Regions from separate parts of the Streptomyces sp. NRRL S-1813 genome, predicted to be linked through region 3. Evidence: riboswitches for the same ligand, from Rfam matches in the RefSeq annotation. Region 3 holds a riboswitch; each other region holds the start of a gene.
The links. Region 3 has a riboswitch for cobalamin ahead of cobN (cobaltochelatase subunit CobN). Riboswitches for the same ligand answer to the same signal wherever they lie in the genome.
Positions count from the first base shown of each region.

Region 1: linked by a shared signal. The riboswitch ahead of IF67_RS0122595 (cobalamin biosynthesis protein) and the one ahead of cobN (cobaltochelatase subunit CobN) in region 3 are both predicted to bind cobalamin.
Region 2: linked by a shared signal. The riboswitch ahead of IF67_RS0130425 (prenyltransferase/squalene oxidase repeat-containing protein) and the one ahead of cobN (cobaltochelatase subunit CobN) in region 3 are both predicted to bind cobalamin.
Region 4: linked by a shared signal. The riboswitch ahead of metE (5-methyltetrahydropteroyltriglutamate--homocysteine S-methyltransferase) and the one ahead of cobN (cobaltochelatase subunit CobN) in region 3 are both predicted to bind cobalamin.

Region 1 covers NZ_JOHB01000016.1:70,980-73,173, reverse strand. The annotation lists gene IF67_RS0122600 (cobyric acid synthase) at 1-217, opposite strand, end outside; gene IF67_RS0122595 (cobalamin biosynthesis protein) at 228-1,295, opposite strand; cobalamin riboswitch at 1,425-1,578, opposite strand; gene IF67_RS0122590 (hypothetical protein) at 1,781-2,194, shown strand, end outside.
Region 2 covers NZ_JOHB01000029.1:79,962-82,155, reverse strand. The annotation lists gene IF67_RS0130425 (prenyltransferase/squalene oxidase repeat-containing protein) at 1-1,249, opposite strand, end outside; cobalamin riboswitch at 1,418-1,597, opposite strand; gene IF67_RS0130420 (MBL fold metallo-hydrolase) at 1,819-2,194, opposite strand, start outside.
Region 3 covers NZ_JOHB01000014.1:75,684-77,877, forward strand. The annotation lists gene cobN (cobaltochelatase subunit CobN) at 1-1,237, opposite strand, end outside; cobalamin riboswitch at 1,275-1,402, opposite strand; gene cobG (precorrin-3B synthase) at 1,570-2,194, shown strand, end outside.
Region 4 covers NZ_JOHB01000031.1:26,733-28,926, forward strand. The annotation lists gene metE (5-methyltetrahydropteroyltriglutamate--homocysteine S-methyltransferase) at 1-1,441, opposite strand, end outside; cobalamin riboswitch at 1,611-1,799, opposite strand; gene IF67_RS0131110 (aldo/keto reductase) at 1,963-2,194, shown strand, end outside.

The DNA.
Region 1 (2,194 bases), on a different contig from region 3:
GCATCGCCTGGGCCCGTCCGATCTCCGCAGCCTCGCGCGTGACGAACGAATTGAGCGACATGTTCTGCGCCTTGAACGGTGCCACCCGGACGCCCTGCCGGGCCAGCCAGCGGCAGATGCCCGCCGTCACCACGCTCTTGCCGGCGTCGGACGTCGTACCGGCCACCAACAGGCCACCGCCGACGGCCCCTCCGGATGCCTTGAACCGCCCGTTCACCGGGTCCTCCTCATGCGCCGGGACCCCGGCTGTCGTGAACCGTACGCGCCACCGCACCCGCGGCCCTGCGCGTCACTGCATCTGCGGACGGGCGGCCGGTACGCAGCGGGGACCGCCGCGCGGAGCCGAACGCCAGCCGCGCGGCCACCGTCGTCACCAGCGCCAGCGCGCTCACCCGGCGCGAGAGCCGCACCGCCCGTTCGATGTCGGCCACCGCGACCGGCGGCGCCCCCTCGTTGAGCACCGGACGGTGTTCCACCCGCCCGCCGTACGCCAGCGTGCCGCCCAGCCGTACGCCCAGCGCGCCCGCGAACGACGCCTCCACCGGGCCCGCGTTGGGGCTCGGGTGCGCGCCGCCGTCCGCCCGCCAGGCCCGCAGCGCACCGCGCCGGTCGGGGCCCGCGAGCACGGTCAGCGCGGCGGTCAGCCGGGAGCCGGGCCAGCCGGCGAGATCGTCGAGCCGGGCCGAGGCCCAGCCGAAGCGGAGGTGGCGCGGCGACTTGTGCCCCACCATCGCGTCCAGGGTGTTCACCGCCCGGAACGCCACCAGGCCGGGCACCCCGCCCAGCGCGCCCCAGACGAGGGCGCCCACCACCGCGTCGGAGGTGTTCTCGGCGACCGACTCCACCACCGCACGGGCCATCTGCGGCCCGTCCAGCGCCTGCGGATCGCGCCCGCACAGATGCGGCAGCCGCTCCCGCGCCACGTCCAGATCGCCCGCCGTCAGCGCACCGCCGACGGCCCGTGCCTCCCGGCCGAGCGAGGTACCGCCCAGCACGGCCCAGACCGTCGCCGCGGTCAGCGCGACCCGGGCGCCGTTGCGGAGGGGGGACGGGGAAACGGCAGCGCCCTGCACGGCACGCTGAAGCAGCGCGGCACCGGCGGCGGCACCGCCCGCACACACCACGGCATGTGCCGCCCCGTATCCGCGGTGATCACGCCACAGCCGGCGCTCGACGGCGCCCGCGGCCCGGCCGAAGGCGGCCACCGGATGGCCGCGCCGGGGGTCCGCCGCGATCAGGTCGGCGAGAAAGCCGAGGGCCGCGCCGCACGCATATCCCGCGTGTTCGCCGCGCATCGGATCAGACGTCCGTCATGCCTCGAAGGGGCCCTGCGGCAGCGGGCAGTGGAGATCTGGCAGGGCGGCCGGGCATGGCGGTATGTCCTCACTCAGGGTCCGCGCCCTGGCTCGACGTGACGGCGACAAGAGTCTCCTGGCTCCCCGGATCGGCGAGTCCTCCGGCCTTCCAGTCCCGGTGTACGTCATCGGACGTACGCAAGGCGGACCGTGACCTTCGTTGGAGGAACGCTCCCCGGTGACAGTGGCGGGACCGCGCCGGATTCTCACCGGACTTCCTCATCTGTCGCCGAATGGCTCCGGCAGTCCACCACGCCCCGCGAATGCCCGTCAACTCACCCTTGACCTGCGACGCTGCCCTGTGGCACGCGCTGTGGTGCACGCCACAGCGTGGCAGCCACGTCACAGACGGTTGCCCGCGCCCCTGATCTCACGCCACTATCTGGTGCACGGCGGCGACGGGGCCGCCGGAAGGGGGCCGGGGGATGCCGCAGAGCGCTGACCGCCACGAGATCCGCATCAGGATCACGGGCACGAACAATCCTGACCAGGACATCGAGGACCTCAAGGCGTGGCTGGAGCGCGAACCGTGGCTGGACCGGCGCCGGCACGACTGGCTGCTGCGGCCGCGGCCGCAGGACGAGGGCGACGACGGCCCCGGTGACATGGCCGTCGGCGTCGACGACCTGATCCTGGTCATCGTCGGCGCCGTCGCCGCCGAGATGACCAAAAGTCTCACCATCGCCCTTCAGGAGTGGGTGCGACGGCGCCGGGAGGAACGCGACACCGGCGAGCGGCCCACCGTCGCGGTCGGGAGCGGCGACGGGGACCTGCGCGCGCTCGGCGACGCGGGTCCGGGCGCCGTGGCCCCCGAACACCCCGATCCCGGCAGCCCGGCA
Region 2 (2,194 bases), on a different contig from region 3:
CCCACACCACGCCCAGGCCGCCGCCGTCCTTGGAGTCGTCGGCGTCCTTGGTGTCCTTCTTCGCCGCGGCGGCCGGCTCGGGGCCGGTGGCGTTGAGCGCGGCCACCAGGTCGGTGCCGCCGAAGGAGCGCGGGTCGGTGCCGGTGGCGTGCGCGACCAGCACCAGCTGGGCGTAGGCGGCGGGGCCGCTCTGCTTCGCCCAGTCAGCCGAGTTCTTCTCCAGCCACTTCAGCGGCTTCGCGGCGGCGGCGCCGTGTGCGCCGGCCGCCAGCGCCACCACGGCGTCGGCGGTGTTGCCGACGTCGGGCTGATCCTCCGCGCCCGGCATCGCGGAGAGCAGATGCTGGCCGTTCTCGTCGAGCTGTGCGACGAGGTAGGCGTCGCCGGCCTCGGCAGCCTGTGCCGGGTCGTCGGCGCCCGCCTTCTTGTCCCCCTTGCCTTCCTTGTCCCCGTCCTTGCAGCTCAGCGGCTTGACCGGGGTGTCCGCGCCCTTGCCGGCCGGCTCGACGACGAAGCCCCTGCCGCGCGCTCCGGTCGCCGCGGCCGCGGTGGCGTCGGCGTTCGGGGCCGCCCCCTTGAGCTGGAAGGCGAACGCGCCGCGCCCGTCCCCCTTCGCCGCACAGCCGAGCTGGAAGGTGAGCAGCCCGTCGTAGGGGGTCTTGCCGCCCTTCTTCGACGTCACGGACTGCGGCTTCTCGCCCGCCGCCGCGAGCGCGCCGATGACCACGGAGGTGGAATTGGCATCGCTGGCCGAGCCGGCCATCGAGCTCCAGCCGCCGTCGTCGTTCTGCACCGACTTCAGCCAGCTCACGGCCTTCTTCACGGCGTCGCGGTGCCCGCCCAGCGCGGCCAGCGCCTGCACCGCGGCGGCCGTCGGGTTGGTGTCCCGCAGGGTCTTGGCGTCGCAGGGCTTGCCCGGCTCGGCACGGAAGGCGGTGAACGAGCCGTCGGCGCACTGCTGACCGGCCAGCCAGTTCACGGCAGACGCCGCGGGGCGCACGCCCACGGTGTCCTGGGCCAGCAGTGCGAGCGACTGCCGCCAGACCCCGTCGTACTGCGGGTCCTTGGAGCCGTACAGCCCGTCGGGCAGCTTCTTGGGGGACGCGGACGGGGAGTCGGCGTATGCGGCGGGGGCAGCGGCCGCGCCCAGCACCAGCACGGCCGCCAGCGCCGTGGCGGCGCGGCGCGCCAGGAAGGCGACGGAATGCGTCAAAGGGGCCTGGTGAGCCATGGAAGCCATGGGGGCCATCGGGTCGGTGCCTCTCGGGTCGGGTCGCGGCGGATGCTACGCAGCCGCGCTCGGCCGGCCACCCGCGCGCCGATCCATGGATCGGGCACGGTGGCACCGGGCTCAGCTCCGTATACCTCGACGGTGCCGCGCACCGGCCGTCCGCACGGGCGGCGGCTTCGGTGGCGGGAGCCTTGGTCGTGCCCGGTCGGGTGCTCCGGCTCGTACGGCCGTCCACACCGGGCCGGGGGCGCGGTGCGGAGGGGCCGTCCTCACGGTTGCGGGTCAGCGCCGGATTTCCACCGGCTTTCCCCGATCGGGTACGGATGAAGTTGTCCCGCACACCTTAACCGGCGCCCGTCAGGGCACTCGCTCGCACGTACGAGCCGGCACCGCGCCGGGCGGAAACCAGCCGCGCCCGGGAACGAACCAGTGCTGTCCCCGCCACGAACCGGCTCTGTCCCCGCCACGAACCAGCGCTGCCCCCGCCACGAACCGGCCGCGCCCCCGTGTGCGAACCGGCCGCGCCCCGGGGACGGATCAACGCTGCCCCGCCCACCGGGCAGGACCGAGCGCCCGCGTCCCCGCCCTCACACCGCCTGGTACCGCACCGGATCGGACCCGGGCACCCGCTCCGCCTGTCCCTGCTTCACCAGACGGCGCAGATGGGCCTCCGCCTCCGAGACGGCGATATTGCGGGAGGCGTAGGGAATCTGGTCCCAGGGGCGGTTCCACTCCATGGCCATGGCGAGCTGCCAGGCAGTGCGGGGCTCGCGGAGCAGCGCCCGCAGCTGGGAGAGCCGTGCTTCGTGGTGGGCGAGGAGCTCGCGGACACGTCCGCCGGCGTCGGTGAAGGCGTGCTGGTGGGCGGGCAGCACCTCGGCGGGGGCGAGCCGGCCGACGTGGGCGAGGGAGTCGAGGTAGTCGCCCAGGGGGTCGGGGACGCCCGCCGGGCTCGCCACTTCT
Region 3 (2,194 bases):
GGTTACGGGCGAGCTGCTCCTCGGTGAGCCACTCCTGGTCGTGACCGCCGGCCTCGATAAGGGCGTAGATCAGCTCGTCACCGTCGCCGGACACGAGGCCGGGAACCTCTTCGGTGCCGAAGTCGTAGCCGTCGGCCTGGAGGCGGCGCAGCAGGGCGACGGCACTGGCCGGGGTGTCCAGGCCGACCGCGTTGCCGATCCGGGAGTGCTTGGTCGGGTACGCGGACAGCACCAGCGCGAGGCGCTTCTCGGCGGCCGGGATGTGGCGCAGCCGGGCGTGCCGGACAGCGATGCCGGCGACCCGGGCGGCGCGCTCGGGGTCGGCGACGTACATCGGCAGACCGTCCTCGTCGACCTCTTTGAAGGAGAACGGGACGGTGATCAGCCGGCCGTCGAACTCGGGGACGGCGATCTGCGAGGCGGCGTCCAGCGGCGACAGCCCCTCGTCGTTCTCCTCCCAGGCGCTGCGCGGCCCGGTCAGGCACAGGGCCTGGAGGATCGGTACGTCGAGGGCGGCCAGCGCGCCCGCGTCCCAGGACTCGTCGTCGCCGCCGGCGGAGGCCTCGGCGGGCTTGGTGCCGCCCGCGGCGAGGACCGTGGTGACCAGGGCGTCGGCGGCCCGCAGCTCCTCGATCAGCTCCGGCTCGGGGGCGCGGAGGGAGGCGACGAACAGGGGCCGGGCGCGGCCGCCCGCCGCCTCGATCTGCTCGCACAGGGTCCGTACGAAGCCGGTGTTGCCGCTCATGTGGTGGGCGCGGTAGTAGAGCACGGCGATCAGCGGGCCGGTCTCGTTGCGGGCTTCCCACTCCAGCGGGCCCCAGGACGGGGCCGGGGCCGGCGGGTCGAAGCCGTGGCCGGTCAGCAGCACCGTGTCGGAGAGGAAGCGGGCGAGCTGGTCGAGGTTGGCGGGCCCGCCGTGCGCGAGGTAGGCGTGCGCCTCGGCCGCGATGCCGACCGGGACCGTGGACTGCTCCATGAGCTGGGCGTCGGGGGCCTGTTCACCGGTGAGCACGACGACCGGCCGGTGCTGGTCCTCGGCGAGCAGCACCTCCAGGCCCTCCTCCCAGGCACGGATGCCGCCGAGGAGGCGTACGACGACGAGGTCACAGCCCTCCAGCAGCGTGGGCAGCTCGGCGACGTCGAGCCGGGCGGGGTTGGCGAGCCGGTACGGCACGGGACCCGTGGCCGCGCGGGCGCTGAGCAGGTCGGTGTCGGAGGTCGACAGCAGCAGAAGCATGCGAGCGCAGGCCTTCCTCGGGGTGTCCGCGCCCCGGGTGGTCGTAAGGACGGCGGGAGTTCCTGGCTCGCCCGGTGGTTTCCGGGTTCACAGTGGCGGGACCGCGCCGGATTCTCACCGGGCTTCCTCCCTAGGGCCGTAGGACCCTGCGCCGTCGCTGGCGTCGGTGGGTCAGCCGACCCACCGACCTGCATAGTAAGGGCTGTGGAGCGCCGAGGTAAGCGGGCCTTGGGGCAGGCCGGACCGGTGCCGGGGGCGCGCACGCCGCGGGCCGGGCTCATGGCCGGATCCGGCCCGGATCGGCGCCCGCCCCCGTGGGTATGCTCGCGGCCATGCCGCCCTCCCCCTCGACACGGCCCCAGGCCGCCGCACCGCCGCTGCGCGACCGCGGTGACGCCTGCCCGGGAGCGCTGCGGCTGCACCGGGCCACCGACGGCCACCTCGCCCGAGTCCGGCTGCCCGCCGGAGATCTGACGGCTCGTCAGGCCGGTGCCCTGGCCGACGCCGCGGACCTGCTCGGTGACGGCCATCTCTCCCTCACCTCCCGTGGCAACGTCGAGCTCCGCGGCCTTGCGGAGGGCTGCGGCGGCCGGCTCGCCGCTCTGCTGCGCGACGCCGGCCTGCTGCCCTCCGAGCGCCATGAACGCATCCGCAACATCCTCGCTTCCCCGCTGGCCGGGCTGGACCGCCACACCCCTTCTGACGTGCGACGGTGGGCTCGTGAGCTGGACGCACTGCTCTGTGCGAGCGAGTCCGCGACCGCCCTCTCGGGCCGTTTCCTGTTCGTCCTGGACGACGGGCGGGGCGATGTGGCGGCGCTCGGCGGAGATGTGAGCTTGCTCGCAGAACCGGCCGGGGACCGGTCCGGCCCGGCCGGCGGCGCCCTGCTGCGGGTCGGCGACGATGCGGCGGCGCTGCGGATCGCAGGACCGGACGCACCCCGCGCCGCGCTCGCCG
Region 4 (2,194 bases), on a different contig from region 3:
GGATCTCGGTCTTGATGCGCTCCTCGTACCCCGCGGTGTCGATCCGCCCGGCCCGCAGATCGGCGCGGGCGGTGCGCAGTTCGGCGGTCTGCGGGAACGAGCCGATGGTGGTGGTCGGCAGCAGTGGCAGCCCGAGGTGCGCGCGCTGGGCGGCGGCCCGCTCGGCGTACGGCTGCGAACGGCGGCCGTCGGCGTCGGTGACGGCCGCGGCACGGGCGCGTACCACCGGGTCATGGGTGAGCGCCGAACCCGCCCGGGAGGACAAGTCGGCGCGGTTGGCGGCGAGTTCGGCCGCGATGGAGCCGGTGCCCTGGGCCAGGCCACGCGCCAGCGTCACGACCTCCGCGGTCTTCTGCCGGGCGAAGGCCAGCCAGCGGGCGATCTGCGGGTCGATGTCCCGCTCGGCGGCGGCGTCCAGCGGGACGTGCAGCAGCGAGCACGAGGACGAGACATCGACCCGGTCGGCCAGGCCGAGGAGCGTCCCCAGCGTGGCCAGCGACTTCTCGAAGTCGTTGATCCACACATTGCGGCCGTTGACGACACCGGCCACCAGCCGCTTGCCGGGCAGCCCGCCGACCGCCGCCAGATCGCCGAGGTTGCCGGCCGCGGCACCGGTGAAGTCCAGCGCCAGTCCGTCGACGGGCGCCTTGGCCAGCACGGGCAGCGCCTCGCCCAGCCGGTCGAAGTACGAGGCGACCAGCAGCCGCGGGCGGTCGCCGAGCGTGCCGAGATCGCGGTAGGCGCGGGCCGCGGCGTTGAGCACGGCGGGGGAGCGGTCCTGCACCAGCGCCGGTTCGTCCAGCTGCACCCAGTCGGCGCCGGCCGCCCGCAGATCGGCGAGCACCTCGGCGTAGACGGGCAGCAGCCGGTCGAGCAGCGTCAACGGGTCAAAACCGGCCGCGACACCGGGCGCGGGCTTGGCCAGCAGAAGATAGGTCACCGGCCCGACGAGGACCGGGCGGGCGGTGAGGCCGAGACCGAGTGCCTCCGTCAGCTCGGCGACCTGCTTGGCGGAGTCCGCGGCGAAGACCGTGTCCGGACCCAACTCCGGTACCAGGTAGTGGTAGTTGGTGTCGAACCACTTGGTCATCTCCAGCGGCGCCACGTCCTGCGTGCCGCGGGCCATCGCGAAGTAGCCGTCCAGCTGGTCGGCGGCCACCGCGGCGCGGTGCCGGGCGGGGATCGCGCCGAGCATCACGCTGGTGTCCAGGACGTGGTCGTAGTACGAGAAGTCGCCGGTCGGCACCTCGTGGACGCCGGCCTCGGCGAGCTGTTGCCAATTGCCGCGGCGCAGCTCGGCGGCGGTGCTGCGGAGGGCGTCGGCGCCGACGCGGCCCTTCCAGTAGCCCTCAATGGCCTTCTTCAGTTCACGGTGCTGCCCCTGACGGGGATAGCCGTGCACGGTGGCGTGTGCTGCCGCGGCTGCGGACGTGCTGGTCACGGAACTCTCCTTCGCGAGTATGTCTCCATGGACCCCGGGACGGGTCGAGGACGCGAAGGGACGGCAAACCGGACGGACCCCGGCGCGTTGCCGCGTCGTGCCCGTCTGATGTCCGCCGACCCGCCCTCGAGGTCACCGAGATCTCCCCGCGCACCGGTCGCGCGGGGGCACTGGCAGGTCTTCGGACTCGCGGGCACGTCCGCCGAAGGCGGACATCTACTGGCCGTCGCTTCCCAGACCCGGCCGGGCCCAGTGCGTATGACGGCGGTCGTTCCCACTCACCGCTGCGGGGCAGTCCCGGACTTCCACCGGGTTCCCTCTTGCGACGCGCCTGCCTGGCGGGCAGGGGCGAACCAGTTGCTGCGGCCACCCTAGGGCATGCCGTCGACGTCCCGCCCGGCCCGCGGCCCGGCCGCGGCCGGAACCGGACGCCGCCGCCGGGCCGCGCCTTGCGCTGAAGCGCGCTCCAGCTCCTAGCGTGAGCGCACCACCGGAGAGCCGCTCCGATCGAAGGGAACGACGTGCGCTACACACTGTTCGGCAGGACCGGTCTGCGGGTGAGCGAGCTGAGCCTGGGCACCATGACCATCGGCGAGGACTGGGGCTGGGGCGCGGACAAGGACACCAGCGGCCGGATCCTGGACGCGTATGCGGACGCGGGCGGCAACTTCATCGACACCGCCAACAACTACACCGACGGCGCCTCGGAGCGGATCCTGGGGGAGCTGCTCGAAGGCCGCCGGGACAGCTTCG